DNA from 3 places in the Trichocoleus sp. DQ-A2 genome. Region 1 is predicted to be linked to each of the others. Evidence: predicted binding sites of a transcription regulator. Region 1 holds the regulator's gene; each other region holds the start of a gene.
The links. Region 1 encodes NtcA, which controls nitrogen genes in cyanobacteria. Its sites were predicted from a motif close to TTTGTANNNNNNNNTACAAA; they were not measured.

Region 1 (10,274 bases):
CGGGCAGTTCGTCAAAAAGTCGTGCCCGGTCATCAGGGGACATTTTATCAACAATGTCCAGAACTTCCTGCCGCCGGAATTCCTCAATCAGCGCCTGCTGCACGCTAGAGTCGAGATATTCATAAACTTCAATCGCCTCGTCCTTGGAGAGCAAGCGAAAGGCGATCGCTTGCATCGCCTCTGGCAACCCTTCAATGGCTTCTGCAATGTCCGCCGGTTGCACCGGGACGAGGATTGCTTTTGCCCCCTGAAGGTCTTCCGCCTCAAGCAGCATTTGCAGCTGCATTCGGACGAGCTGCCGGAGTTCGCTGCGCGAGACTGTCTGGAAAGGAGTATTGGTGTCAGTCAAGGTAGACCCTCTTAATCCAGTGTTAAGTTTGTTGCTGCTTTTAGTCTAAAGGGCATTGGTACGGTTGTTTTCGTGGGATTTAAGAGTAAATGCAGCACCAATGAGAGCCAACCGCCCTACTTAATCAATTGTTGATATTTTTCCTGCACCAGTCTAGTCTCCAAGGATCGAGATTGAAGGCTCTGGGAATGGTGCGTGCTAAGCAGTCATAGGGTTTTTTCTACCGCCCGCTCCGAGCCAGAAGCGTGCCTAGCTGAACGCTAATAATTCCAAGTATGGCGCTACCTGCCCAGTAAATACCGGCGGCTGCATAACTGCGATCGCGCAGTAGAGTAGATGTTTCTAACCCATAACTGGAGAAAGTTGTGTAAGCTCCTAAAAAGCCGGTCGTTACCATCAATCGCACATCTAGAGGAATATTCGCTACCCGTTCTAAGGCGAGAGTGACAAAAAAACCCATCCCAAAGCAACCTGTAAGGTTGATAAAAAAGGTGCCGTAGGGAAAGCTGGTGCCGAAGCGTTGGGCAAACCAGAGGGTGAGATAGTAGCGACTCAATGCTCCAGCGATCGCTCCTAAACTGATGGCAATGGGATGACGAATCGCGGGGTCTTGCAGCATTTAACTTGAAAATTAGACTCTCGGACTGGGGGAATGAAGGGTCTCCAATCCAGCGATTTCTCATAGGAGGTTAGGTTGGTTAACCCGTACCTTTGCTATCGTTTTTTCCCATAACCCTATGAAATTCTACCGATAGGCTGAAGGAAATATACTACAGAAATGCTATTTCAGATATAGCCCTTTATTTAAGCAGATGCCTTCAACGAGAGCAAGCGGAGTGAATCAGTTTAAAACCGTTGCCTAATTAGGTCTGTTTAGTGCGCCAATCATTACCGTCAGCTACTGGTTCATTGGTGGTTGGATGGGTGCCTTGGTAGGGATTGCTTTAGTAGCTGTGACGAACTTACGAACTCTATCATATCTACAATCGCGACACGTTAACTCAAGCCGTTGCTGTCACAATTGGTCGTGCGATCGCGTTTCTTGCCCCAATAGTTAGCTACCGCTGATGATTTATTGGTCTGTACTAGCATTTCTTCAATTTTCCGGTTTGTGAAATTAGTAGCCGAACCTTACTAAAAGCTAATCTTTTTCGCTCAAAACTCTACTCATGAGATGTAGCCATGAATACAGAAGTCCCTAATAATACAGAAACCGCCATAACAGTTAGCCCGGAGACAAAGGCTATCGTTGATGAAAATATGGCAGGCGAATCCGAAGATTTGAAGCGTGAAACGATGGCGCTGATTGACGCCATTAAAAAACGGGCGCAGGTAGAAACAAAATCTGCTACCGAATATACTCGCGATGCCTATCTCAATGCAGTGAAACAAGCACGGGAGAAGATTGAACAGGATAAGTTGTTCGATCCAGAGCGAATTTCATACTCGATTAAACTCATTCAAATGGATGCAGAGAAGAACTGGGAGTCCATCGTGAAGGAAGTGTCAACTTTCGGCGATCGCCTTGCCGAAGCTGCTAAAGCGGCTTGGGATGTCCTGACAGCTCCTCGCACCCCTTCTTGATGTTGAAACAGTAATCACGCGCCGATATAAAACAGGGGCACTCAGCTAGCTGGGTGCCTTTCTAATTTTTTAATTCTAAATTCGGATAGCCTAATCTAGTCAGGCATTACCAGCAAGCTTTAGAATTTCACTGACAATAACAGGGTTTACTTCAGATGATTAACAAATATTGATTACTTAAATCTTGGCTGCGATTAGATAGGGTACTTTTATGAAAATTGCAACTCACAACAGATTGCTTGTCGCGGTTGCCAGCCTTCTGTTTGGATTAGCGATCGCTCTAATTTCTGGATGTGAAGCCATCTCAAATTTTCGGACTTCTCAAGTTAATTTTGATGCAACTGAGGGACAAGCCCGTAATTCGCAAATAGTCATCCCGCTTAAATTTAGCTGGGCTGATTCATTTTCAGAAGAGCTAGCAGCAGTCAAAATAGACGGCAAATGGGGCTATCTTGATAATAAAGGCAACTTCGCAATCAAACCTCAATTTGATAATGCCGAATCTTTTTTCCAAGGGTTAGCGGCTGTCAAATTAAAGAACAAGTGGGGCTATATCAATAAAAGTGGCAACTTAGTCATTAAACCAAAATATGATTTGGCTAAAGCTTTTTCTCAAGGGCTGGCAGCGGTAAAGATAGATGGAAAGTGGGGCTATATTGATAAGAAAGGCAACTTGGTAATTAACCCAAAATTTGATTTTGCTGAATTTTTTTCTATAAGCGATCGCACTGCGTCAGCGCTGGCGGCGGTAGAAATCGGTAAAAAGTGGGGCTATATCGATAAGAAAGGCAATTTTGTCATTCAGCCCCAGTTTGATGCGGCTGAATTTTTTTCTATAAGCGATCGCAGTGAATCAGCCCTAGGACTCGCGCCAGTCAAAAAAGACAACAAATGGGGCTATATCGATAATCGGGGAGACGTTATTGTTCCGTTAGAATTTGAGGAAGCTAAGTTTTTTTCGGAAGGACTAGCAGTGATATCCAGTAATAATAAGTGGGGCTATATTGACAAAATGGGATATATTGTTATTCCACTCCAATTTGATTGGGGTGGAGACTTTTCTCAAGGACTGGCGGGCATAACGATAGACACTAAGGTAGGCTATATTGACAAGGCAAGCAATGTTGTCATTCCCCCACAATTTGATAATATTGATAACTTTTCAGAAGACCTAGCAGCGGTAAAGAACGGCGACAAATGGGGCTATATCAATAAGAGTGGCAAATTCGTAATTAAACCCCAATTTGATAGCGCTCAATCTTTTTCGCAAGGGCTAGCAAAAGTTAAGATTGGCAATAAATATGGCTATATCCGCAAACCTCTTCCATAAGTTCTCATTTCTGAAGACATAGGAGAATTGAGAGTCAGTGGTCGCGGAAACTTCAGCAGAATGAAGCGAGAGCCTGGTGAGGATTTCCCCGGCTTCTCGTTGCCTTTATCGGAGTGTATTTGCAAGGAAACCTATAACACGCCTTTAGAACTGGGGATCGTACCGCCACGACGGGGATCAACTTCGATTGCCATGCGGAGCGATCGCGCAAACGCTTTGAACGTTGCTTCAATAATGTGGTGCGAGTTAATTCCATCTAGTTGGCGAATGTGCAGCGTCATCTGGCTGTGATTGACCACCGCCACAAAAAATTCCCGCACCAGCTGAGTGTCATAAGTCCCGACTCGCTGAGTGGGAATCTCTAAGCCATAGCTGAGATGGGGGCGTCCGGAAAAATCTAACGCTACCTGAACCAACGCTTCATCGAGAGGGGCGAGGAAATTCCCAAACCGGACAATTCCTTTGCGATCGCCCAGTGCTTGATGCAACGCCATTCCTAGGGTAATTCCCACATCTTCATTGGTATGGTGGTCATCAATTTCCAAGTCTCCCGTCGCGGCTACATCCAAATCAATCAGGCTGTGAGAGGCGATTTGATGCAGCATATGGTCTAAAAACGGAATGCCAGTTTTTGCATTGCAAGTGCCATTCCCGTCTAATTTGACGGTGACGATAACATCCGTTTCGCCCGTCTTGCGGGGAACCCTTGCCATCCGAGGAGACAAAAGCTGTTCAATGCTTGGAGAAGGTGTAAATTGGCGATCGCGTGCCTGCATCGCAGATGCTCACTCAAGAAAATAAAGTTAAGTTTATTATCCTACTTTACTGAGCATCTGGGAGACGCGAAAGCCTTAAAAATGCAAAATTAAAAATTAAAAGTTAGCAGAATCTTTGCTTTTTAATTTTTAATTTTTAATGTTTGATTCTTTCTACATCCCCATAATCTCGTATCCGGCATCGACATACAGCACCTGACCTGTAATGCCACTTGACAAATCGCTACACAAGAAAGCAGCCGCATTTCCCACTTCTTTCTGAGTTACAGTGCGTCGCAGCGGTGCCACTTCCTCAACGTGATGGATCATATCCAGAATGCCACCTACCGCCGACGATGCCAAAGTGCGGATGGGACCTGCCGAAATTGCATTCACGCGAATATTCTGCGGTCCTAACTCAGATGCCAGGTAACGGACACTCATTTCCAGTCCAGACTTGGCAATTCCCATCACGTTATAGTTGGGGATCACTTTAACGCCGCCTAGATAAGTCAGCGTGACAATACTGCCGCCTTCTGTCATTAGCGGTTTTGCTGACCCGGCAAGTTGCACCAGCGAATAGGTACTAATTTCTAGAGCTTGGGTGAAGCCAGCACGGGTAGTGGTACTAAAATCACCTGATAAATCTTCCTTGTTCGCAAAGGCAAGACAATGGATCAGGATGTCTAGCTTGCCCCACTTATCGCGGATGGCGTCAAATGTAGACTGAATTTGGGTCTCATTCTGGACATCGCAGGGTAAAAACAAGCTGGGATTGAGGGGTTCTACCAACTCTGCCACTTTTTTTTCAAAGCGACCTCGGTCGTCTGGCAGGTAAGTCACTCCTAGATTCGCACCCGCTTGGTGCAGTTGCTGAGCAATCCCCCAGGCGATCGATCGATTGTTGGCAATGCCGGTGACTAGGGCGTTTTTTCCGGTTAAATCTAGCATAAATGTCGATTTTGAAGGCAATATTAGAGGATATCCGATTTAGGGGAGTATTCAAGATCGCGATCGCCCGGAGCGAGGCTGTCTAGTACGGGTAAGGATCGTGCCTCCTTACTCACCATGCATCCCACCCGATGGCGCAGATACTGTCAAGATATCAACATTTTCCGTCATAATCTTACTTGCCTTGAGCGGGGAGAGAGCTAAAGAAGGTAGCGGAGGAAACTACTTTAAAATTTTGTATCAAATAGCACAAAAACCACCCGGAAGTCAGTTTATCTGTGTCTAATGTCAGAAAACTCTCATAGTTGTTTTGCTATGGTTAAAGTTCCTCCGACAGAAAGTTGCAGAAGTCTGTAGGGCAGCATTTAGGAAAAAGGAAGTGGTAGTGACGCAAGATAGACCGCTAGCAGCTGTGTTCCGTCAACTGGGAGGTGGGGCGTTTCCACCCGTGGTGGAAACTTTTGAGCGGGGCAAGACGATCTTTTTCCCAGGAGACCCGGCTGAACGTGTATACTTTTTGCTCAAAGGTGCAGTAAAGCTGTCTCGCGTGTATGAAGCTGGGGAAGAAATTACCGTGGCGCTGCTGCGAGAAAACAGCGTTTTTGGAGTACTGTCCTTAATTACAGGGCATCGTTCGGATCGGTTTTATCACGCTGTAGCATTTACGCCAGTGGAGCTGCTTTCGGCACCGATCGATCAGGTAGAGCAATCGCTCAAGGATAATCCGGAGCTATCGATGTTGATGCTGCGAGGGCTTTCTTCGCGCATTTTGCAAACAGAAATGATGATTGAGACATTAGCTCACCGAGATATGGGATCGCGCTTGGTGAGTTTTCTATTGATTCTGTGCCGTGATTTTGGCGTTCCTACCGCCAATGGAATTACGATCGATCTGAAGCTTTCTCATCAAGCGATCGCAGAAGCAATCGGCTCCACCAGGGTAACTGTCACCCGCTTACTGGGAGATTTGCGGGAGGAAAAAATGATTTCTATCCACAAGAAAAAAATTACGGTACACAACCCAGTTACACTGAGTCAGCAGTTTACTTGAAAACAGCTAGAGGCTCTCGTCAGGTTGTAGGTTAGGTTGTTGGTTAAAACGGCATGGTAGCGCGAGCAGGTTATCCAGTTTTAACATTTAGTCGGGAGTTGAGTTAAAAGGTGTCAGGTTTTAAGCGGATAGTTTTCAACCTTCCAACCTTTAACCTTTCCGATTTCACCTTCGATCTTTAATTCCTGTTAACCCTTTCTCTAGCCTGCGATGCGATAGGCTGTAACTGGAATGACTGTAGCAGACAATGACCGACAGTGCGCTCTTCCTGATTTTGTCTATTTTAGTGTTGGGAAGCGTCATCGCAACGGTAGGCGATCGCATTGGCACGCGCGTGGGAAAAGCACGCCTGTCGTTGTTCAATCTGCGTCCCCGCAAAACAGCTGTTTTAGTAACGATTCTAACGGGACTAACGATTTCTGCCTCAACACTGACAATCATCTTTGCGACAAGCGAACAATTGCGGATTGGAGTTTTTAGACTCCAAGAAGTGCAGAAAAAACTCAAGACAGCCAGTAAGGATATTGCCAAAGCGAACGAGCAGAAACGGAAAACCGAAAGCGAACTTGCTAAAACCGCCGCCCAAAAAGAGCAAGTCGAGAAGGAACTCGCTCAAGCTCGCACCCAGCAATCTGTCGCTCAGCAGCGCTTAGATGCGATTAATCGATCTTTGGCAGCTGCGCTGGCTAAACAAGGCCAGACGGAGGCGCAACTAAATCAGACTCAAAGCGAACTGACCCGGGTTGCCAGCAGCTTTCAGCAAACCCAAAAACAGCTTACATCTGTCTCAGGGCAAGCCAAGACGCTACGTTCGGAAATCCAACAACTTCAAGCAGAACGCCAAGAACTCCTCCAGCAGCGAAATCAAGTCAGAGCTGAAATTACTGAATTCAAAGCGAAAGTGACTCAGCGCGACCAAAAAATTGCCCAGCAAGACCGAGCAATTAGCCAACGCGATGAGCAAATTCTCAAGCGGGATCAAGCCCTTGTCGAACTTGATGAGAAACTTGCTGCCTTTCGGAAGAGCCTGAGCGATCGCGACGAGCAAATTGCCCAGCGAGACAAAGCCTTATCTCTACTTGACAACAAAATTTCTCAACGAGATGAGGTGATTGCCCAGCGAGAAAATCGCCTTAAAGAACTCGAAAAACAACAAGCTTCCCTAGAGCAGGAAGTGGCAACCTTAGAACAGTATTACCAGTCTTATCAAACTTTGCGTCAGGGTAGTCTGGCACTGCTGCGCGGTCAGGTTCTGGCGGCGGGCGTTTTTCGTATTGTCGAGCCAGCCGCAGCCCGACAGGTCATTGAGCAGCTGTTACGGGAAGCGAATCGGACAGCGATTAAAGCGACCCAACCCGGTCTCAACAAGGTGGCGAACGAACGGGTCGTGCAAATTACAGAGGCACAGGTCGAGCAACTGATCAACCAGATTCAGGATGGTCGAAACTATGTAGTCCGAGTTTTTTCGGCTGGTAACTATGTCCAGGGAGAAAAGCAGGTACAAGTCTTTGCAGACGCCGCACCCAATCAAGTTGTATTCCGCACTGGTGAAGTCGTAGCAACGACATCTGCCGATCCTTCAAACATGACCGACCAACAAATTCGGCAGCGGATTGACCTGCTGCTTGGAGCATCCCAGTTCCGAGCCACTCGCGCGGGGATTTTGGGCGATACAGTTCAGGTTGGCGACAATCGAATTGTTAGCTTGATTCGGTTTATCGAGCAGTTGAAAAAGCACAATAAGCCGATTTCTCTGAAAGCGGTCGTGGCAGAGGACGCCTATATTGCCGGACCCATGAAATTAAATTTGGAGGCAGTTGAAGACGGAGAAGTTGTGGTCAGGATGTAATTTATTAGTCATTAGTGATGAGATGATGACTAATGGCAATTAACCATTTGTAAATTAGCGATTAGCCAATTCAGATGATTTTAGGGTTCGATCCAGGGCGCGATAAGTGTGGTTTAGCCGTAGTGGGGAAAGACAATTCTCTGCATTACCACCAGGTTGTACCAGCAGAAGCAGCGATCGCAACGCTCCTTGAGTTGTGTGAAAAATTTCCAATTGATACTCTAGTGATGGGCGATCAAACCACTTCCAAAAGTTGGAAAAAGAAACTTCAGCAATTTCCAACGTCGGTGCCAATTGTCCTGGTAGATGAGCGCTACAGTACATTGGAAGCACGCGATCGCTATTGGCAAATGTACCCTCCCCAAGGTTTAGGACGCCTGATTCCCCAAGGGATGCGGAGTCTACCCCGACCAATCGATGACATTGTTGCCATCCTCCTCATCGAAAGATACATGAAGCAACGAGAGACGAGGAACTAGGAAACTCTGTCATTCTTAACTTTCTTAATTTAAACTGAACTCAAAACTCAAAACTTTTAAAGTTCCGCCCGGATCGTAAACGCATAGTCCCCTCCAGGCTCTAGCTGGTAATCTTTCTGTTCTAAAAATCGACCCAGAGGTTCCTGAATTAAAGCGCGTCCCAAAGAAGGTGTCACCGACAATTGACCCTGTCGGAAACACCACTGGAACTGCCATTCATATTCTGCCGCCGTGACTTCCCCTGCTAGAAAGCCCCGTTGCCAGGAAAGATGGGTAATTCGGACGTGGGCAGTAGTTTGAGGTAAACGCTTAGAACTCACAATCGCTGTGCCGATCAAATACCTTCATTCAGCAACAATACTAAACTTATTGCGATCGCCTTCGAGATAACATCATTCTCACAGCTGATACTGAGCTGGCACGAACCGAGTAAAAATATCCCTCTGGATATGGAAAGTGCCAGACTAGATCGGTATTGACTAGGATGAAAGAAGAGTAACATCTGAGCAAAAAAGGTGCAATTTTGAGTCGTTTATCGTCTGACCGAACCCCAAATGCCAGCCAGTTCCCTTCACAAACCCCGGACGCAACAGATTTGGATCGGGAACTAGATAACGCCATTTTGAGCTTTGATGACATCCAAGCAGAACTAAATTACAAAAAGGCGCAAAATGCTCTGCGAGATTTGGTAGATAACCTGGATCTAACACCCCAAGAGCGGACGGGACTGGAATCCGAGATTGATGATTTGGCAACGATGCTTGAGAAGTTAGATCGCTCAGTCGTCCAGATTGCCGCCTTTGGGATGGTGGGACGGGGTAAATCTTCAGTACTGAACGCCTTATTAGGTCAGAACGTGTTTGAAACGGGACCGCTTCATGGCGTCACCCGCACCCATCAAGGTGCCAGCTGGCAACTGACTCAGGAGAATGAGACGGGAAGCGTCAGCGATATCCTACGAGTCACGCTGCCGAGTGCGGGCAATTCCCAAATCGAGCTAATTGACACCCCTGGAATTGACGAAGTAGACGGAGAAACCCGCGAAACCTTAGCCAGACAAGTTGCCAGACAAGCAGACTTGCTGCTGTTTGTCATTTCGGGCGACATGAACAAGGTGGAATACGAGGCGCTCTCGCAATTGCGGGAAGTCGGTAAACCGATGTTGCTGGTATTTAACAAAATTGACCAGTATCCGGATGCCGACCGGATGGCGATTTATCGCAAAATTCGGGATGAACGGGTGCGGGAATTGCTCTCACCGGATGAAATTGTAATGGTTGCTGCCTCTCCCCTGGTGGCGCAGGCGGTTCGCCGTCCTGACGGAACGAGGGCAGTGCAGCGACGACCGGGAACGCCCCAAGTTCTGGATTTGAAGCTGAAAATTCTGGAAATTTTGCACCGAGAAGGCAAGGCTTTGGTAGCGCTCAACACCATGCTGTATGCCGATGATGTGAACGAACAGATGATTGCTAGGAAGATGCAGATTCGCGATGAAAGTGCGAATCAGATCATCTGGAAAGGGGTGATGACGAAGGCAGTTGCGATCGCCCTCAACCCGGTCACGGTTGTCGATCTCCTCAGCGGTGCCGTCATCGACGTGGCAATGATTCTCACCTTATCTAAACTCTACGGCATCCCCATGACCCAGCCGGGAGCGGTGGGACTGCTACAAAAAATTGCCATCAGTATGGGCGGAATTAGTGCTAGCGAACTTTTGGCAACTTTGGGACTGAGTTCCCTGAAAAGTCTCTTAGGACTCTCCGCACCCGCAACGGGTGGGGTGTCTTTAGGTCCCTATCTATCAGTTGCCGTGACTCAGGCAGGTGTTTCAGGGGTTTCTTCTTACGGGATTGGACAAGTCACTAAGACTTACTTGGCGAACGGCGCTTCCTGGGGTCCCGATGGCCCAAAAGCCGTGGTAAGTCG
Region 2 (10,274 bases), on a different contig from region 1:
GTTCTCTTTCCATGCCTATTTCATGAGGACGAGACAGGCTGATTTAGATGCCTGGACAACAGCCCTCAGCGAGAGCGTCGCTGACGCTTTAGAGGAAAATAATCTTGAGCGGGTAAGAGTGCTAGTGCAACGCTACGGTTCACCGGAAGCAGTCACCCTGCGCGTCTTTGCACCTGATGGTCGCCTGCTATTCACCTCCGCCCCCCAGCTAGATCGGCAAGTCCCTAACTGGTTGGCGATCGCTGGCGTGAGAGAAGCGCTACAAAATCAGCCAACGCAAGGAGTCGCGAAAGGGATTCTATCCAACGATGACCGAGTGTATGCAGTGCGACCGATATTTCGGAAGGGTCGTCTGCTCGGTGCGCTGCGGATGTCGATCACTTTAGAACAGTTTCAGCGTCAGTTTCGCCGCGTCATTTTCACCGTTCTTGGAACGCTCTTCTTGACGCTCTTGCTTTGTGCGCTGATTAGCGAAAGCCTTGCCCGTAATATTGCCAGACCGATTCAGGCGATGTGCCACTTTGCAATTGAGGTGGGTGGGGGTCATTTAGGTGAGAAGCTGAACATTCATCAAGATGATGAAGTGGGTCAATTAGCCAGTGAATTGAATCGCATGAGCGAACGGCTGGCTTCCTTAGATAAAGAGCGGCGGGCATTCCTCGCAAATGTGTCCCACGAACTGCGGACTCCTGTTAGCAACGTCTATGTCACCCTAGAAGCACTCGCCAATGGAGCGGCGGAGGAGCCGGAGTTACGCGATCGCTTCATCCAGACTGCACAGGATGAAACCCTGCGCCTGTCCAGACTAATTAAGGATCTGCTGGATTTGGGACGACTCGAAGCAGGCGTAACGCCACTAGAACAGCAACCGCTAAAGCTGCGAGACTTGATCGAACGGGCGGTGCGAGCAATGGAGTCCCGCATGATAGCCAAGGAAGTTGGCATCAGCGTGGAGGTTGCGGATGTTCAAATCCAAGGCGATCCAGAACGGCTATTGCAAGCTTTTCTAAATATATTGGACAACGCGATTAAGTTCTCAGTACCAGAGTCTAAAGTTTCTGTCTCAAGCAATATAGAAGGTGCCCAGGTTTCAGTAAAAATTCGCGATCGGGGAACCGGAATCACAGAGAGCGATTTGCCCCGCATTTTTGAACAATTTTATACAGCAGATCCCTCGCGCAAAGGCAGCGGAACGGGTTTGGGGTTAGCGATCGCGCGACGGATTGTGGAAGCACACGGCGGCACGATTACGGCTACTAGCACTCCAGGTCAAGGCGCAACTTTTAGTATTCGTCTTCCCCTCGACACCGCCGCAGAGAAACGAAAGAGTTAATATCCTGTCCGGCTTATCCCTTTATTTATAGTCGGCTTATCGTCGGTTGGAAATTGGGGCGTTGTTCTGTTGGACAAGGGCAACCTGATGCAGGAGGACACCTCATTCTGCTCCCCCTACAAATTGCACTGTCGTGGCGAGGGAGTCTCCTAGACTGGGACTTCCTCCGGAAACTCGATCTGCTTGACCAGCAGTATTGATTCAATGACGTTGAGCGTTATAGCTGATCGCGGGAATTGATAAAAACCAAGTTGAATAAGCGTTTAGAGCCATAACTAGCATCATAAAAGGTGCTTCCCTCCACCGCGAGTTTCCAAATCTGGCAGCTTCAATTCAAAAAATCTATCTATAAATACGAAAAGTCTATCGATAAACCGGGGATTACATCTTGTCTTCGGTGTTTGACTATGGCATTCTGTTAAAACAGTCGTATTCCGACCGATAAACCGGAGATTAAACTAGCTACTGCTCCAACATGATTTGCGTGAAACAAGTGGGGCAGTAGATTCAATGCGGGAATGGAGCCGTATGCATATCAAACTATTGTCTTTAAAGAGTGTTCTTTTTTCTCTGCTAGTTGTTTCCTTAACCTTTACCAGCGCTTGTAGTAACACTTCAGCAAATACTTCTGCAAATACTTCTGCAAATACTTCAGGTAGTTCCTCTGGCAAAAAGGTGATTCGGATTGCGATTGGTACCCAAGACCAAACCATTAACACCGTGACAGGTGGTGCAGTCATCCGAGAAGAAAAGCTGCTGGAGAAGTATCTGCCAAAAACAGGAAAATACCAAAATGTTGAGTACAAAATTGAGTGGTCTAGCGCCACATCAGCTCCACCAATTACCAACAAAATGTTGGCGAATCAAATTGATATCGGCAGCATGGCGGACTTTCCGGCGACGATTAACCTGACGACTTTTCAGAAAAAAGGCAATGGCGTTAAGACTGTTTTGATCTCATCCCTTGCCTACAGCCCTAATGGAGCCGGAAATGCGGTTGTTGTCCCCACCGATACACCTTACAAAAAACTAGCAGACTTGAAGGGGAAAACCATTTCAGTTCCCTTTGGAACCTCGGCGCATGGGATGCTGCTGCGGGCGCTGAAGAATGAGGGCATTGATGCACAGAAAGAAGTGACGTTAGTGAGTCAATCACCAGAAGTAGGTGGAACGAGCCTGAGAAGCCGTCAGATCGATGCTCATGCGGATTTTGTGCCCTATGGTGAGTTATTTCCCTTTAGAGGCTTTGCTCGGAAGATTTACGATGGTGCACAAACGGAAACTCCAACCTTTCATGGAGTTGTAGTGCGCTCGGACTTTGCGAAAGAAAATCCCGAAATTGTGGTGGCTTATCTAAGGGCAATGTTGGAGGCGAATCAGCGTTTCCGGGAACAACCAGAAGCCCTTAGTGCGAAGTTAGAGAAATGGACAGGGGTTGAGAAAGAAATCTTTTATATGTTCCTCGGTCCATCGGGTATTCAAAAGCTCGATCCGAGAATTCAACCATACCAAATTACTGCGCTCAAAAATAGCGTAACGACGTTGAAGCAGATTGGAAAATTAGATGCCAGCGTGAACCCAGATGATGTTGTAAGTTGGACGGACGATAGTTACCTGAAACAAGCGCTCAAAGAGAGCAACATTAGCGAACAGGATGTGGCTAAGTCGGCGGATAATTTGATTCGTGGCAATGATGCACTCACTCAAGAATCGATTCAAGATCCAAAACTAGCAGCTCAGATTTGGGTAGAAGGAGAAGATAAAGTTCTCAGTTTTACCTCAATCAAGAATATGCTGACAAAGCTACAACAGCTAAAGTCTGAGGACAAAACAGCGGCTGTAGCCTTTGTACACGATCGCGACAAAGGTTGGAAGTTATTCGCTCAAAATTCGTTCTATGTTCGGAATGGCGACCAGGTATCTGCGTTCTTACTAGAAAAAGATGCACAAGCATTTGCCGGGAAAGCTGGAGCAAAGGTGGCAAGCTTCCAAGAGTTGCAGCAGCTTTATGCCAAAAATACGCATTCAAAGGATTTAGCGGTTGCGCGATGAATGAAGGGGAGCGATCGCAACGATAGAACTATATTGAGTCAAATGAGAGGTTTGTAATGGCTGTATCTCCAAAATCAGCACGAAAGACAAAAGGAGAGAAGTACAGTGTACTGAGGAGCAAATTTTTGAAGCAGCGCTCCTTGTCAAAATTAGCGCTTATAAGTCTGGCACTGCTCAAAAGTCGCAATTTAAAGCGAGCCATTTCCATTGTTTTATTCTTTGGAATCTGGCAGTTTTTGTGCGTCACTCAGTTCAATTTCTTCATCAATTTTACCTTTTTACCCTCTCCAGTTGAAGTTTGGAATGCAACGGTTGAATTCTTTTCTGGCAATGCATCTGTGCATATTACTGCCAGTCTTCAACGAGTTTTGCTGGGATTTGGAATTGCGGCTATTCTGGGCGTTAGTTTGGGCATTTTGATTGGCTGGTTTCGGCAGATTGAAGATTTAGTTTTTATTCCATTGGAGTTGCTCAGACCAATTCCTGCCGTCGCCTGGATACCGCTGGCAATTCTCATGTTTCCCAATGCAGAGTCAGGGATGGTGTACATCACATTTCTAGGCGCATTCTTCCCAATTTTGATCAGCACAATTCGGGGAGTAGAAAGCACGGATATAGTGCTGCTGCGAGTAGGACAGTGTTTGGGAGCTAAACAGTGGCACATTTTTAAAGATATTGTGGTGCCAGGAGCGATGCCTAACATTGCCAGCGGTTTGGTTATTGGTATGGGAAATGCCTGGTTTTGTTTGGTAACAGCTGAAATTCTGGCAGGTCGCTTTGGAGTGGGTTATCTGACCTGGGAGTCTTATGTTACATCGAATTATCCACCAATCGTGATGGGAATGTTGCTGATTGGTTTGATGGGTTTGATAAGCACGTTGATTGTCGATCTCTTAACGAAGTTGCTGATGCCTTGGCGAGTAACGAAAAAGCAGGGTGTGTAGTTCCCTGAAAATGAATATTCAAGTTGCCTATTTTTGGAGGTTTAGAAGCTGTGGCAACCCTAGCAAAAAAGCAGGTTAGCGCCTTGGCGAAAGGGTCAGTTGAGGTTAAAGATTTATCCGTTTCCTTTAAGCGACGAGACCAGTACGGGCCTTTGCTGGTTCTAGAATCGACAAACTTCAAAATTAATCCTGGTGAATTTGTCTGTTTGTTGGGACCATCGGGCTGCGGCAAGTCAACGATTCTAAACTTGATTGCTGGTTTTCTGAAGCCAACAAGGGGACAGGTATTGGTGGATGAACAACCCGTTGAAAGACCGGGAGCAGATCGCGGATTTGTTTTTCAGCAATACTCGCTCCTACCCTGGAAGACCACCTTTGAGAACGTGGAATTTGGTTTAAAAATTCAGGGTATTTCTAGAGTAGAACGAACTGAATTGGTAAATGATTACTTAGACCGAGTCGGCTTGTATAAGCATCGTCATTCTTATCCTCATCAGCTATCAGGAGGAATGCAACAACGTGCAAGCATTGTGCGGGCACTGGTAAATTCACCCTCAGTATTGTTGATGGATGAACCGTTTGCAGCCTTGGATGCTCAGACTCGGCACATGATGCAGGAGTTGCTGCTGAACATTTGGAGCGATTTGAAATCCACGGTTATTTTTGTCACCCACGATATTGAAGAAGCCATCTTTTTGAGCGATCGCATTCTGGTCATGGGCGTTCGTCCAGGGCATATCAAAGAAACAGTTGTGGTGAATCTCGATCGACCCCGCCATATAGATACGATGCTTTCACCGGATTTTGTGAATCTCAATCGGCAAGTCTTTGAATTGATTCGCGAAGAAACTCTCAAGAGTATGGAGTTGGGTTGATTGAAGCAAACCGTATTTGTACTGCTCGTACAGCCCAAGTGTGTTGCTTTCGATAGCGGCTTGGCGTGCCCTTTGTTGTCCCTTTTACCAACTGCTTAAGTTCTGAGATTGATGGAGAAATTCGGTTTGAATCCAGCGATCGAGGTTAATTGTCTCTAGTCCTTCATTTCCGGGAACTAGACGCAGTTGGGCAATGTGTTGAGTAATCCAGTCGGGACGAATCATCATCTCGCAGAAAAAGCGCCCAGGTTGATTCTGGTGATAGACATTGCTGAGAATTTGGGAGACGATTTCGGCATCCAGGTTTGTCCACTGGCTGATCAGAGAAAGCGCTGAGGGCGTAATAGTATACCAATATTGGGCAGCGCTTAAGGCTTTTAGGTAAGCGATTACAACTTCCGGATACTGTTCCACTAACTCTGCACTCACCACTACACCATGAAAAGCCGGTAACACATTCAAATTGTCGCCTTGCAAATAACGAAACTTGCCTTGACGATAGGCAATATCGTGAAAGGGAGCAAAGTGGGCGTATCCATCTGCTTGAATGGAATAACCAAAGGGGTGAGTAATGTTGGAGTTCTCTAAGGAAGCAAGCTTAACCTCGTTAAGTAAGTTCGCAGAATTGAGCGATCGCATCACCATCCCATGTGCCGAAGAACTGAAAGGAACCGCAATCACACCTCCTCGTAAGTCTTCGATACTTTGCAGTTTGGACTTATTGGGAACAATTACGGCATTACAGGAACCATCGGGATTCGTTGAAACAAAGCTAACCAGGCGCGTCTGTCGAGTTTCACTACCGGAATTATTTTGCTGGATAGCACTCAGTAACAAGGGATAATCCCCTAAAACGCCAATATCTAATTTTCCGGCGTGCAATCCTTGAATAATCGGCGCTCCTGTGGAAAAATCGCACCAATGAATGCGATACTGCGTGGAACTGTATCGCCCTTCTCTGGGTAAGAAGTGTTCTAGCAAGCCTAAGCGCTGAATCACTAAGCCCGCCGTTACTGTTGGAATCGTGCTGTTTTGAATCCCGATCGCTAGATCAATTGTCTCAGGATGTTGCAGGGAGTTGGAACGAATGATTAGGTTAGGCGATCGCAAACGCACTGGGGTTGAATGAGGGCGAACAGAGGCGTGCTGTTGCTCTTGACCATTCTCAACCAGAGCAATAAATTTTTGCATCGGGTTTGAGTTGCGCGAGCGCCGATTTTGCGATGATGAGTCTGCGATCGCAGATTGGCTTAATCGTTTGGGTAACACTAGGAAAACATTACCGGATAAGGCAAATTCTTGCAGGGGAATTGCAACAAGCATTCCCGATTGACATTCAGACTTAAATTCAAAGTTAGAAGCAAATCCTAAATAATCACCCTGCATCATATAGGTTCGCATCAAACTGAGAGTATCAACAGTTTCAACTTGAGCGAAATCCGAAAAATTTATCCCTAATTCAGTTAGCCGAGATTCAAACACTAAACGGCTAGGGGAGCCAGTATTTAGCATCACCCATCGCTCTTTTTGCAGTTCTTTTAAGCTCAACCAGCTTTGATTCGCTAAAGGATGGTTCGCCGCAACCACTAAAGAATAGTGAATGGGAGCAATTGGGGTTGCTGAAATTTCAGAAAATTCTGCAAAACTAATATCTGAAAATCCTATATCAATCTGACTGCTGGTAATAGCTCGATAGAGAAATTCAGCCGAATCAAATACGACACACTGAGTTTGAATCCCAGGATACTGCTGACGGTACTGGAAGAGAATTTCAGGTAGCCATCCATTAGCTATCGCGGCTGTGCAGCCGATTTTGAGATTGCCAAATTTGCCTTTTTTGATTTCTTCGACTTTGGCAAACAATTGATTTTCAATCTCAATCAGTCTTGGCCCTTCCTCCAATAAAAACTGTCCCACCTCGGTTAGCTGAATCTTACGACCAAGACGATAAAACAGGTCAGTTCCTAGTTCAGTTTCCAGGGATTTTATTTTGGCGCTGACCGCAGGCTGAGTCAGATTTAGAGCATCAGCGGCTTCAGTAAAACTGAGGTGCCTAGCTACCTCCAGAAATACTTTAACTTGATAAACCTCCACGTTCTCTAACCCCCCAGATTGGAATTTATATTTTACAGCTTAATGAATGAATTAAACTAATTTATAAAAGTATAAAAAATATGAATAAATAGATGGTGTTTTTGGTTACAAAAAAGCTTGTAAGTTTCTAATTTCTTCCCTAACATGAAAAAGTCAAGAGGCGATTTCGATTAATTTATCAGTACAACTTATAAAAGTTTTTGCTAACTGAAGAGGAGTCAATAGTGGATACTCAATGGATGAAGACCGATGTTTTAGTCATCGGTGGTGGTACTGCTGGAACGATGGCAGCCATCAAAGCAAAACAGGCAAATCCTGAGGGAGAGGTGCTGATTTTAGAGAAAGCAAATATCCGTCGCAGTGGGGCGATCGCAATGGGTATGGATGGGGTCAATACAGCCGTCATTCCTGGTAATTCTACCCCAGAGCAATATGTTCGCGAAATTACGATTTCCAACGATGGCATTGTGAACCAAAAAGCCGTCTATCAAACCGGGAAACTCGGCTTTGAAGTCATTCAAGAACTGGAAAGCTGGGGCGTGAAGTTCCAAAAAGACATTCACGGCAATTACGACCTGAAGCAAGTGCATCGCGTAGGGAAATACGTGCTCCCGATGCCAGAAGGAAAAGACCTCAAACAAATTTTGACCCGGCAAGTAAAGCGCCACAAAGCGAAAGTCACGAATCGGGTGATGGCGACTCGTGTTCTAGTGAAGGACGGACGCGCTATTGGAGCGGTAGGGTTTGACGTGCGAAACGGTGATTTTGTCGTGATTCAGGCAAAAGCAGTCGTTTTATGTACAGGAGCTTGCGGACGCTTAGGTTTACCCGCCTCTGGCTATCTCTACGGCACCTATGAAAACCCCACCAACGCTGGTGACGGCTATTCAATGGCGTATCACGCAGGCGCAGAACTCACCAATATTGAGTGTTTTCAAATTAACCCCTTGATGAAGGACTATAACGGTCCTGCCTGCGCCTATGTCGCTAGTCCCTTTGGAGCCTACACTGCTAATGCAGAAGGGCACCGCTTTATCAGCTGTGACTACTGGAGCGGTCAGATGATGCTGGAAATCTGGAAGGAGTTGAATTCTGGAAAAGGCCCGGTTCAGCTGAAGATGACCCACTTAGATGAAGACACTATTTCAGAAATTGAGTCGATTCTGTGGTCGAATGAACGACCCAGCCGAGGACGCTTCCATGAAGGTAGAGGCGAAAATTACCGCACGAATGGCGTGGAGATGAATATCTCAGAAATCGGTTTGTGTAGCGGTCACAGTGCTTCTGGAGTCTGGGTCAACGAGAAGGCGGAGACGACGGTTCCAGGATTATATGCAGCTGGAGATATGGCGAGTGTCCCGCATAACTACATGATTGGGGCGTTTGTATTTGGTCGGTTGGCGGGTACAAATGCGGTGGATTATATCGAAGGATTAGAGCATATTGAACCCGATCCTGATGTTTTAGAGGCGGAAAAACAACGAATTTATGCTCCATTGAACAACCCCAATGGTGTACCGCACACGCAGGTGGAGTATAAGTTACGGCGCTTGGTCAATGACTATCTCCAGCCGCCCAAAGTAGACCACAAGATGGAAATTGGGCTAAGAAACTTTGTGCGCTATCACGAAAGCTTAGAGATGATGGGCGCACGCGATCCGCATGAATTGATGCGCTGCATGGAGGTTCACTTTATTCGCGATTGTGCTGAGATGGCAGCACGCGCCTCACTGTATCGTCGGGAAAGCCGTTGGGGACTCTACCATTACCGCGTGGATTATCCCGACAAGAACAATGAAGAATGGTTCTGCCACGTCAATCTCAAGAAAGACGAATCAGGCGAAATGGCTTTGTTCAAGCGTCCAGTTGAGCCGTATGTGGTGGACGTTGATATTGAACGAGAAGTTTATGACGTGGCGGTGCGCTAAGTCGGTCAATTTGTAGCAAACAGAGGAAGAGTTATGGCTTTAGCTATGCAACGGGTGGATGTACCCGTAATCGTGGATGAATCGAAATGCCTAGAAAAGTGTACGGCTTGCATTGAAGTTTGTCCGCTGGATGTATTGGCGAAGAACCCTGAAACGGGCAAAGCGTATATGAAGTACGACGAGTGCTGGTTTTGCTTGCCTTGCGAGAAGGAATGTCCCACCAACGCGATTACAGTACAAATTCCCTTTTTGTTGCGATAGAGGAGTGAAGATGTCTGTGGATACTGAATTGAACCAATGGTTGGAAATGCTGCGATCGCCCGACGCTAGCGATCGCCTAGTTGCCGTCAAAATGCTGCAACATTTGGGCGATGAGGATGCTCTGGAACCCTTGATTACAGCCCTGCAAGATGAGAGCATGGCTGTGCAAAAGCTAGCGGTGACGGCACTGTGGGAGTTAGCTAATCCCAAGGCGGTTCCGGCTTTAGTGGAATGTCTGGCTTCAAGCGATGAAGAGATTCGGGAAGAAGCGCTATCCGCCTTGGGCGAATTAGTTACCCCCGATCGCTTGTTGTTGCTGCTAGATGCCTTGCATCGAGATGACATGAATATGCAACTGAACGTGTTAATTCTGTTGCGGAAGATTCACGATGCTCAGTCTCTACCCTACGTGCTGCCGTTCTTTGAGTCAGAAAATGCTCAGTTACGGGAAGCGGCAGTGACAACGCTACGCTATCTCAATCAAGTGGAACGCTGCAAAGAAGCGATCGCCTTAATGTCCGACCCCGATGAGAACGTGCGGCGTTCTGCTGCCCTAACGTTAGGACATTTAGCAGATGCAGAAGTAGTTCCCCGTCTGTGTCAAGCACTCACTAGCGATGCGGATTGGCAGGTGCGGCGTAATGCAGCAAAATCGTTGGCACTTCACGCTGATGTTGCGGCAGTTCCGGCTTTAGAAACGGCTTTGGCCGATGAGCATTGGCAGGTGCGGAAGTTTACACTTCAGGCTTTGCAGAAAACACCTGCCGATCAAACCTTACCCGCGTTA
Region 3 (10,274 bases), on a different contig from region 1:
CAAAATATCGCAATCGACATCTCGTAAATCTTGCATTACCTGCCGGATTTCGGCGTCAGTTTCTCCCAGCCCTACCATCAAACCAGATTTTGTGTAAACCCAAGGGGCTAACTCGCGGGTTCGATGTAGTAGTTCGAGCGATCGCTGATAATTCCCTTGAGGACGCACCCGCCGGTAAAGACTGGGAACCGTTTCTGTATTGTGGTTTAGTACTTCCGGCGCTGCCTGGAGGATTGTTTCGAGTGCCCCCCAGTTGCCGCACAAGTCAGGAATCAATACCTCAATTGTCGTCTTTGGTGAGGTGGCGCGTACCGCTTGAATGCAGCGGACAAACTGAGACGCACCGCCATCCGGCAAGTCATCCCGGTTCACGGAGGTAATTACGACATGATTGAGTCGGAGTCGTCTAACTGCCTCCGCCAAGTTTTCTGGTTCCGTGGGGTCAAGCGCTTTGGGCTTTTTCTCAAAGTCGATATCGCAATAGGGGCAAGCCCGCGTGCAGGCTGGCCCCATAATTAAGAATGTCGCTGTACCGGCTTGGAAACACTCGCCGATGTTGGGGCAAGAGGCTTCCTCACAAACGGTATTCAGCCCCAAATCCCGCAAAATTTCTTTAACACTACCGACCCGTTCCCCCTGAGGCGCTTTGACGCGCAACCAATCTGGTTTAACAGCCACAACCCGCTTTTTCCACTTTCAGTCATACAGAGTTTATCGTAGCAAGCAACGGACTCAGTGAATTAATTTCTGGTGGAGTGGGTTGGTGATTTGGGATTTGGCGTGATATTGTGGATCTAGTTTGTCACTTATGACAACGGGATGTAGCGCAGCTTGGTAGCGCACCTCGTTCGGGACGAGGGGGTCGCAGGTTCAAATCCTGTCATCCCGATTTTGATTTTTTGAATGACACTTGCGATGTCATCCTGAAGTGCGTCCAATAATTCTCATTTGACGATCGACAACGTTACCCCTAGACTCCTCAACAGAGGTATCGGGAACAAGTTCATCAACGTTGTCATAATCATGAGTTGCGTCATTTAGATCCGATTCCTCAGAATAATCGGCACGTGCGGTATCGGGGCCAGCATCAGGGGTGAGAAACCCGCTGCCAGTGTTGTCAGCGCCGACAGCATCAACGTGCTTTGGTCGATTTGAAAACATTGTTTTTCCTCGGGCTATAAGGCACAAATGAGATTTCATAACTACAGATTTTTTCTGTCAGTTATGTCTCAAGTGTTGAAATTTTATTGCCGCTATACATCAGCCTGAAGGCTTAGACTCAGTTGAGAGCGATCGCACTTTGCTGATGGAGCGAGATGGGGTGCGATCGCATCTTGACCCCGTTGTCAGCCAGTAATTTTGCTCTGGCTAGATGTATTTTTTTAGGGGTGGGTGGGGACACTGAATGAGGGAAGCGATCGCGCCTTGAGCGTTGCGCTTCACTCCACTCAGGATGCAAAATAACAACTTATTAGACTTTTAAAACAGCTTCTAAAAGTAAGCACAGCTAGTGGAGATCGCCTTTTTCCCTACCACTTTCCTACACAAAAAACCGAGCCACAGTGCAGGTAAAATCTGGCAATAGAGGTGAACTTAACTCATCATTATTTAGTAGCGTTGCTATCAATTTTAGCGTCGCATTTCGCGGTGGTAGATTTCAACTTGTTGCAAGCGCCAATCGGCAATCCAATACTCTTGGACTCCCCGTGATGCGTAAAGTTTGAGTTTAGGTTCTCTATCTTGGCGTTCATTCTCTATACCAGGTGATAACACTTCCACCACTAATTCTGGTGCGCCTGTTAGATGTCCCGCCTCGTCTAGCAATACAGCTAATCTTCCGTTACTAGCCCACACTACATCTGGTATGACGTTATCTGATTCGCTGAATAGCACACCCGGAGTGATGCTGGCTTGCCCTAAACCACTAAAAACAGACCAAGCATCGACTTCTCAACAGATGTTGAAGCAGGTGCGTTGATGCTTCCAGTGGGGCGCTCTGGTCATAAACAACTCTCCATTAATAATCTCATAGCGCGTGCCTTCGTTTTCAGGTAAGAGGTTGATATCTGTAGTAGCCCAACGCACTCCATTAGTTACCGTAGGCTGCATAGGAGAACTCCTTTTCATTAGCTGTATATATAGTAGTATCCCTATTAAAGAACCCGGTTTCTCTTCTGAAACCGGGTTCTTTGATGAAATGTAGCAGTAGTTATTCGCTAATAGCTACCTGCACTTTATCTTCCACCACTCTTACAGGAAAAGTAGGAACGCTTACGGTTTCATCGTCTAAGCATTCTCCGGTGAGCAAGTTAAAATTTTGCTTGTAGATGGGGGATGCAACTTTGGGAATGCCATTGCGATCGCCTAAAATTCCCCGCGATAGGACAAAGGCTTTACTAAAGGGATCGTAATTGCCTAGCGCAAATACATCAGTTTCTTGTCCCACACGGAAAATTGCCACTTGTTGATCTTCAACTAAAGCACAAACTCCAGTGTTGGGCGCGATCGCTGACAGCGGACAAATATCAACCCATGTAGAAATTGTCTGACGAATCGGTAATGCTTGAACCATTTTCTTTTCCTATTGATTAACGGGTTGGTGTAGCCTAGCTTGAAAAATTCAACACATTGCAGCAATTCAAACTAACTCAAAAACTCGCTCTTTGGTTATTTGAACCGTACTGCATAGTTCGCTTAACACAGGTTCCAAATACAGCACGGCTGCAATGTTATTTCTGCCTGATTCCTGCTGCTTACGCCTAATTTCTTCTAGGTCAACGGAATGTTTCTTGACACGAAACATTCCTATATACTTCCACCTAGCTCGATGTAGCTTGAGGAACACTGGAATAGCACCTCCTTGTTGGCAGAGTATCTCAGCTTTCTGTTTTACTTTTGGTGAATCTTCTACCAAAACTTCATCAGGAGCTTTTGAGTCCAGGGTAGGCTTAAAACATCCACACACAATCTTTCCAGCACGCTGAGGAAGATAAGTTTGGAGTTCTCCACCCAATGCAGAATGAATTTGATAGCGTGTGTATGTTTTTCCTAGTTGAAATAACATCAGTTTTTTTAAACTGTAGGTAATGCACCAGAGCAACAGTCAGCTTATTCGGAAATACCAACTAAAACCTTCTCGTGGTCATAAGCTGGACGTTTTTGCCCCCGTTCCTCTACATGAACTAAACCAGGATCGGGTTGGTCAGAATTGACAAAGTGACGGAATCGCTTCACTTTTTCTGGATCTTCAATTGTGGCTTTCCACTCACACTGATAGGTATTGACAAGATGCTGCATTTCTGATTCTAATTCAGCACAAATGCCCAGAGAATCTTCAATAACTACCTGCTTCAGGTACTCGATGCCTCCTTCCAGCTTATTGAACCAAGTTGCAGTGCGTTCTAGTCGATTCGCGGTGCGAATATAGAACATCAAGAACCGATCCAAATATTTAATCAGCGTTTCCTTGTCAATATCTGTTGCTAACAAAACTGCGTGTTGTGGCTTCATTCCACCATTGCCACATACATACAAATTCCAGCCATTTTCGGTAGCAATGATCCCAAAATCCTTGCTTTGAGCTTCAGCACACTCGCGGGTACAACCGGATACAGCTGATTTTAATTTGTGGGGCGATCGCAAGCCTCGATATCGCAGTTCGATCTCAATCGCCAAAGTGGTTGAATCCTGAACCCCAAAGCGGCACCAGGTGCTACCTACACAAGATTTGACCGTGCGGAGTGCCTTCCCATAAGCGTGTCCCGATTCAAATCCAGCATCTATCAGCCGCTGCCAAATTTGGGGTAATTGATCTACCCGCGCACCTAATAAATCGATCCGCTGTCCGCCTGTAATTTTGGTATAAAGACCAAAATCTTTAGCAACTTCTCCCAACACAATTAGCTGATCTGGCGTTAGTTCACCACCGGGAACTCTGGGGATTACTGAATAAGTTCCATCCTTCTGAATATTTGCCAAGTAATAATCATTGGTATCCTGCAACCCAACGTGAGGCATTTCCAAAATATACTCGTTCCAAGTAGAAGCGAGAATAGAGGCTACAGCAGGCTTACAAATTTCACAACCCTTACCTTTTCCATGTTTTTGAATTAAATCTTCAAAAGTAAGGATTTTTTGAGAACGTACTAAGTGATAAAGTTCTTGACGGGAATAGGCGAAGTGTTCGCAGAGATGATTTTTTACCTCTATCCCGGCTTTCTTCATCTCAGCTTTGAGGATATCTGTCACCAGTGGCACGCAACCGCCGCAACCTGTCCCCGCTTGAGTGCATTTCTTGACACTGGCAATATCGGTGAGTTTCCCTGCTTGGATAGCGCTACAAATTTGCTCTTTGCTGACATTATTGCAAGAGCAAATTTGGGCAGTATCTGGTAAACTCTCCACACCCATACCGACTGTGGCAGACTTGCCTTCGCGGGGTGGCATCAGCAAATCTTCTGGATGAGGTGGGAGCGCGATCGCATTCTGCACAAATTGCAGCAGCGTACCGTAAGCTGAAGCATCTCCTACTAAAATTCCGCCTAAAAGATGGCTACCATCTTCATTTAGAACCAGTTTTTTGTAAACACCCTGGATGCTATCAGTAATGGCAATTTCTTTAGCGCCGGGAGATTTGGCAAAGGCATCCCCGAAACTGGCAACATCCACTCCCAACAGTTTGAGTTTGGTGGACATATCCGCGCCGGTAAAGCTGCTCGTCCCTGTTTTGCTCAGGATATCTGCCGCTACGCTTGCCATTGTATAGCCAGGAGCGACTAAGCCGTAGATACGATTTTGATAGAGGGCGCATTCTCCAATGGCATAAATATTTGGATCTGAAGTTTGGCAAGAATCGTTGATAACGATCCCGCCGCGATCGCCTACTGCTAATCCACATCCTCTCGCGATTTCATCGCGAGGGCGGATTCCCGCAGAAAAGACAATCATATCTGTCTCTAACTCTTCACCATCAGCAAAGGTCATTTTAATAACCTTGCCATCAATGCTGACAATTTCCGTTGTAGATTTACTGGTATGAATTGAAACCCCAACTTCTTCTATCTTGTTGCGAAGGATGCTGCCACCGACATCATCAATTTGTAGTGGCATTAATCTGGGTGCGAACTCAACAACATGGGTTTTTAAACCCATATTTTTGAGAGCGTTCGCACATTCCAAACCTAATAATCCACCCCCAACGACGACACCAGTTTGGCAATTTTTCGCATAGGATGACATTGCCTCAAGGTCATCTATTGTCCGGTAGACAAAATTACCTTTCGCATCATTCCCTTTAATTGGCGGTACAAAAGGATAGGAGCCTGTTGCTAGAACAATTTTGTCATAGGCGATTGTTATACCATTCGCTGATGTAACTGTTTTTTCTTCCCGGTTAATCGCAACTGCCTTATCACCGATATGAATCTCAACTCCATTTTCTTGGTACAAACCTGGTTGAACTAATGATAAATCTGCCGCAGTTTTGCCCGAAAAGAAGCTACTCAAATTAACCCGATCGTAAGCAACACGCGGCTCTTCGCAAAATGCGATCAAGTTCCATTCCTGCGCCGCTCCCTTGGCGATCATCAGTTCTAGAAACTTGTGTCCTACCATACCGTTGCCAATAACAATAAGATTCTTTTTGCCGGTCATGCAGTTTTATAACGCCTATTTTTACAATCTTCTTAATTAGTCGTATAAAAAATTTCAAAGTAAGTTTGTAAAAATTGTTACACTAAACTGTTTGGCTATGCAGTGTGCGAATGATCCCGATTGTGTTTTTGCATGAGGAGGAAAAACTTTATACCAATGTGGGTCAACTGAGCAGCGATACTCATTTCAAATTTGTTTGTAGAACCGCGCATTCAGCATCAAACTATTGGGGCAATGCCTACACAAAGCTAAGTTAATTTTTCCCCGACTTAAGGCAAAAATTTTACCGATGTAGCTTCTAACTGAAGCAGGGTGGGCAATGCCCACCCTGCTCAACGAAAATGTGAGTTAAGTGTTTTATTCTTCTTTTGGACCAAAAACCATTTGTAGAAGCACTGGCTGACCGTCGGCGCGGTGATATTTATCTGCCCAATCCCGGATGACCATATCCAGTTCTTGCATGGCTGCCTCAATGCGATCCGGTGGAATATCCAGTTCCTCTAGTATTCGCATCACATTTAGCTGTCGGTCTGCCCAATCTTTCATCAGTCGGAAGTACCGGGCAGTATCCTCAATCATGATATAAGTGCGTTCTTCGTCCTCAGCGGGTGAGTAGGAAGCACGGGTGAGGGCGTAGAAGGGCAATCCCCAAGGAGAATCAATTCGCGTTACCGTACCGGAATAGATTAAGCGCCGCTTGATGTGTTCGGCGAATGCTTCGCTTAAAGGAATGCGGCGTTCTTCTGGCAAGTCTTCCTGGGAACGACTGTGGAGAAATTCAATTAATTCTAGAAACTGAAAAGCGTTGATTAGCTGGGCATCCGGCAGATTATTTGGCAGTTTTTCCTCAAGGTATCGCTTTTCGTCAGCGGTCAGGTTGGTGCTATAGATGCGCGATCGCCCCGGTTGCCACGGAAACTGCTCCATCCAAACATAGGGAAACTGAATTAAATACCGAGGTTCTTGGGAACCCAGCATCTTCAGCAGTTTCCCTTCAGTCAGCGCTTGCCGAACTTCCTCTACAATGACTTTGACTCGCTTCGGCTCAATGTGGTGCAGGTGCCCCGTCATCCGGATATTTTGACCCTGCTCCAAATAAGTCATGTAAATCGCACACTTTGCTGCCGTGGCAGCAGCATCCAGGAAGGCTCCGTGTCGGTGCCCGCCGGTTCTCATCGCACTAAAGGCCAGATAAAACATGATCTGATCCATCGCACCGGGGCTAAGGCTTTTGATCAGATCCAGGTCGTTGCTCATATCAGGGGTGATCGCATCGCAAGGGGACAAAACACTGGTTCCTTGGTGAAAATGGTGAAAAGCTTATGTTTCCACATTCGCAGTGAGTTCAATTCACTCGCTGAAACTATTGAACTCTAGGCACCCCGATAGCATGAACGTAAATAATCTCTAATTATAGAAAAGGACGGCCTAATATATAGCTTTTGTCAGGGAATAAATTCTCCGTGACAGACAAAATCAGAAAAATAGTGCCCCAAGTACACCGGCACAAACCTGCTAGAGCTTAGTTTGCTGCCTTCAGATAGGCTTTCATCGACCTCAGTCGTAAGGTGAAAAGCGGATCGATGACTTGTTCGGATTTGGCTAGATAGAGGATAATTTTAGACGATAGAGATATATTCGGGCGAAAACGCATCTCGGCGTCCGGTTCCTTTATCCGGAGACGGTTCGTTCCCACGTTTCATCGATACAGCTAGCTCGGAAGACGTGGATGGCAGTTGCTGGGCAGAGGCGGACTCGATCCCTAAGAAATTACCTAAAGAGATTGATAGTAAGCTCAACAACATGATAGAGGTGTAAGGGCGCATAGCAGATGTCCGTGTCAGGGTTATAGTCCCTGATACGGAGTTCTTGATCGTCAACCAGGAAAAACTTCGGTTAGAGCTTAGTTGGTTCCGATCGAGTTCTGCTTTTTTTTGAGGTTAGAGGTACGATGCCTAAGGCTCAAAAATGGGTGCGATCGCTCCCAGGAGCGATAATTTTTTCCACAATCAACCATTTGCCCGATTGATTGAGATACCCCCGCACAGAGAGCATCTGCCGATCGAGACAGGTTTGGAGTTCCCGATCTACTTCTGGGCGCAAGGCGATCGCTATCCAGGTTTGCTCTTCCCCAGCAGTTGGCTCTTTTAAAGTAAAGGTGTAATCTTGCTCAGCATGGCGATTGAATACACCACAGAAGAGTGCTGAGTTTGAAGCGGATTCTTCAAGGCTTCCCCCAACCTCTTCCCCATCTCTGTATTTCGGAAAGGGTGAGGGATTGCCTATATATTTTGAATCCTGTGGCGTCTGGGGTTCGAGGTAATGGCAGTTGCCATCAGAGGGATAGGTGTCAGGACGATCTAAGTAATCCCGTTGCCTGTGCAGCCAGTCGGTGCGATCGCGCGGTAAATTGAACAGAGGGAAAATTGCTGCTGGCGATCGCTCATCTTGTAATAATGCTTCTTGCAGGACTCGGACAGGTAAATCTCTGGGTTGACAACTTCGCTGCACGCAAAGCGCCGCCGCCATCCCCGCCGCCTGACCAATATTCATAACGATGGGCTGTAACCGTGTGGCACCGTTAGCAATATGGGAGACAGAGATATTTTTTTCGCAGACCAGTAGTCCATCCACAGACTCTGGAATTAGACAAGTGTAGGGAAGGGTGAAAGGAGTGCCAGTCCAGCGTCCACCCCAGCGAATTGATTTTGGTTTAACAAGAAAATTGTAGTTAGGGTAATGGTGGTCATTGGGGTAGTTGCCGAGAGCGATCGCATTCACCTCCCCAGCCGTATCCACAGGTAGGGGTGCAACCTTGCCCCCCGCTACTGGCAAGATATCCTGCTCTCGCACGGTCGTGAGTCCTACAAGGCGTCTGCTTTCCCGATAGTAAGGGTGTAGCGCATAACCACCTCCACCGACAGAGTTTTGAGTTTTGATTGAGTTTTGATTGAGTTTGGGAGTCAAGGGTGAGGGAAAGATTTGAGTTGCTAAGCCGTAACGCCGCCCCAGCTTAGTTTGAATAAAGCGGACAAAGCTTTGAGTGTGCCACAGACTCTCTTGAAGAAATTGATGCCACGCCACCTCCGACTCTATCAGACGCCCCACTCCTTCCCCATAGTCATTGCCGCATAGGGGCCAATTGATCATGAAAAGATTCCCCGGTAAACGCCCATAATTGAGAAACTTCTCCCAACCGTAGAGATCCCAGCTACCTTGGAAGGATGAAGGAAGAAGGATAAAAGATGAAGGAGGAGGGGGAATTTCCGGCGCACTTGCTTCCTCACCGAAATCTTGCAGAATTGCTACCCACGTGGGAGCTTGGACTGGGTATCGCTGAGTCAATTCATTGGGAGAAAGGGGGGCGCTGGGTTCGCCAAACTCCGATTGCAATTCCCATCCCCAGCGGTACGGCACAGATGCTAGAGGCAACAAGTCTCCCAGTTCGGTGCCATCTAGGGTGATTTTGGCTCGAACGGTGAAATCGGCAAATCGAACGCCAAGGATGCGATCGCCTGTTCGCAAAACCTCTAAGGGCACTTGCCCCGCAACCCAGTCTAGATTTGGCAATTCTTGTACCCAATCAGCAAATATTTGGGCACCAATCCGGGGATCGTAACTAAACAGACTCACCCAACTATTGTTTAAGCCTCCCATTTGCCGAGAACGCAATTCCCCTAAAAACTCACCCCAAAGCCCCGTTTGAAAGGCAGCAAGTTCATTACCATCCGGGGCAGCAACCCCCGCTGAGGTGAGCATTCCCCCCAGCCAGGTAAATTCACTCACCAGCATTGTCTTGGCACCGCGACGGGCAGCTTGTATCGCAGCTGCGGTTCCTCCCGTTCCGCCTCCCACAACCAAGACATCTACTTCTATTAATTCATTCATCAGCAATTCCGTTTCAGAATAGACAATCGATCGCGAACAATAGACAATTAGCTATAAACAATCGGCTATCGAAAGTATAAAGTCCATCGTTTATCGTTTAAGGAAAAGCATGAAAGCACAAGTATTCAGAGGCGTCAATCAGCTCAGTTACGAAGAAGTGCCGACGCCGGAAATTGCACCCGATGAAGTGCTGGTACAAGTAAAGGTTGTGGGATTGTGTCAGTCTGACATCAAGAAAATTCGCTATCCTCTCTACCAGCCACCGCGCATTTTTGGTCATGAAACTGCTGGAGTAATTACTTCTGTAGGAAGCGAAGTGACTGGCTGGCAGATTGGGCAGCGAGTTGTGGTTATGCACCATATTCCTTGTATGCGCTGCGATTATTGCCTCAACGACAACTTCTCGATGTGCGATGTTTACAAAAACGTCACGACCACGGCTGGATTTACTCCTAGCGGCGGCGGCTTTGCAGATTATGTAAAAGTGCCCGGTCACATTGTCCGCAGTGGCGGATTAATTCCCATTCCTGACAATGTCAGCTTTGAGCAAGCGAGTTTTGTGGAGCCGACAAATTGCTGTCTAAAAGCAGTTAAAAAAGCCCAGATTGCTCCTGGTCAAACCGTTTTGATTACAGGTGCTGGCCCAATTGGGCTAATGTTTATCATGCTGGTGAAGTATTTCGGAGCCAGAGCGATCGCGACTGACTTAATTCCTTCTCGGATTGAGAAAGCTT

Region 2: NC997_RS00580 (fumarate reductase/succinate dehydrogenase flavoprotein subunit) is a predicted target of NtcA. The motif match lies at 7,391-7,410, and genes of this name have one in related genera.
Region 3: nirB (nitrite reductase large subunit NirB) is a predicted target of NtcA. The motif match lies at 5,717-5,736, and genes of this name have one in related genera.

The regions. Positions count from the first base shown of each region.
Region 1 covers NZ_JAMPKD010000008.1:199,235-209,508, reverse strand. Annotated here, with positions in the region: gene mgtE (magnesium transporter) at 1-349, opposite strand, end outside; gene crcB (fluoride efflux transporter CrcB) at 570-968, opposite strand; partial or broken gene NC997_RS10250 (hypothetical protein) at 1,219-1,411, shown strand; gene NC997_RS10245 (hypothetical protein) at 1,532-1,933, shown strand; gene NC997_RS10240 (WG repeat-containing protein) at 2,145-3,263, shown strand; gene hisB (imidazoleglycerol-phosphate dehydratase HisB) at 3,395-4,039, opposite strand; gene fabI (enoyl-ACP reductase FabI) at 4,193-4,969, opposite strand; gene ntcA (global nitrogen regulator NtcA) at 5,349-6,020, shown strand; gene NC997_RS10220 (DUF3084 domain-containing protein) at 6,268-7,869, shown strand; gene NC997_RS10215 (pre-16S rRNA-processing nuclease YqgF) at 7,944-8,348, shown strand; gene NC997_RS10210 (DUF3146 family protein) at 8,405-8,668, opposite strand; gene NC997_RS10205 (GTP-binding protein) at 8,944-10,274, shown strand, end outside.
Region 2 covers NZ_JAMPKD010000001.1:142,065-152,338, reverse strand. Annotated here, with positions in the region: gene NC997_RS00605 (HAMP domain-containing sensor histidine kinase) at 23-1,333, shown strand; gene NC997_RS00600 (ABC transporter substrate-binding protein) at 1,862-3,385, shown strand; gene NC997_RS00595 (ABC transporter permease) at 3,511-4,329, shown strand; gene NC997_RS00590 (ATP-binding cassette domain-containing protein) at 4,380-5,204, shown strand; gene NC997_RS00585 (LysR substrate-binding domain-containing protein) at 5,289-7,298, opposite strand; gene NC997_RS00580 (fumarate reductase/succinate dehydrogenase flavoprotein subunit) at 7,538-9,226, shown strand; gene NC997_RS00575 (ferredoxin family protein) at 9,260-9,487, shown strand; gene NC997_RS00570 (HEAT repeat domain-containing protein) at 9,498-10,274, shown strand, end outside.
Region 3 covers NZ_JAMPKD010000011.1:204,588-214,861, forward strand. Annotated here, with positions in the region: gene lipA (lipoyl synthase) at 1-678, opposite strand, end outside; tRNA gene NC997_RS13375 (tRNA-Pro) at 816-889, shown strand; gene NC997_RS13380 (hypothetical protein) at 919-1,161, opposite strand; gene NC997_RS13385 (hypothetical protein) at 1,280-1,459, opposite strand; partial or broken gene NC997_RS13390 (Uma2 family endonuclease) at 1,541-2,109, opposite strand; gene nirD (nitrite reductase small subunit NirD) at 2,210-2,572, opposite strand; gene NC997_RS13400 (hypothetical protein) at 2,639-3,064, opposite strand; gene nirB (nitrite reductase large subunit NirB) at 3,109-5,652, opposite strand; gene hetR (heterocyst differentiation master regulator HetR) at 6,010-6,909, opposite strand; gene NC997_RS13415 (hypothetical protein) at 7,272-7,478, opposite strand; gene NC997_RS13420 (FAD-dependent oxidoreductase) at 7,615-9,540, opposite strand; gene NC997_RS13425 (zinc-dependent dehydrogenase) at 9,650-10,274, shown strand, end outside.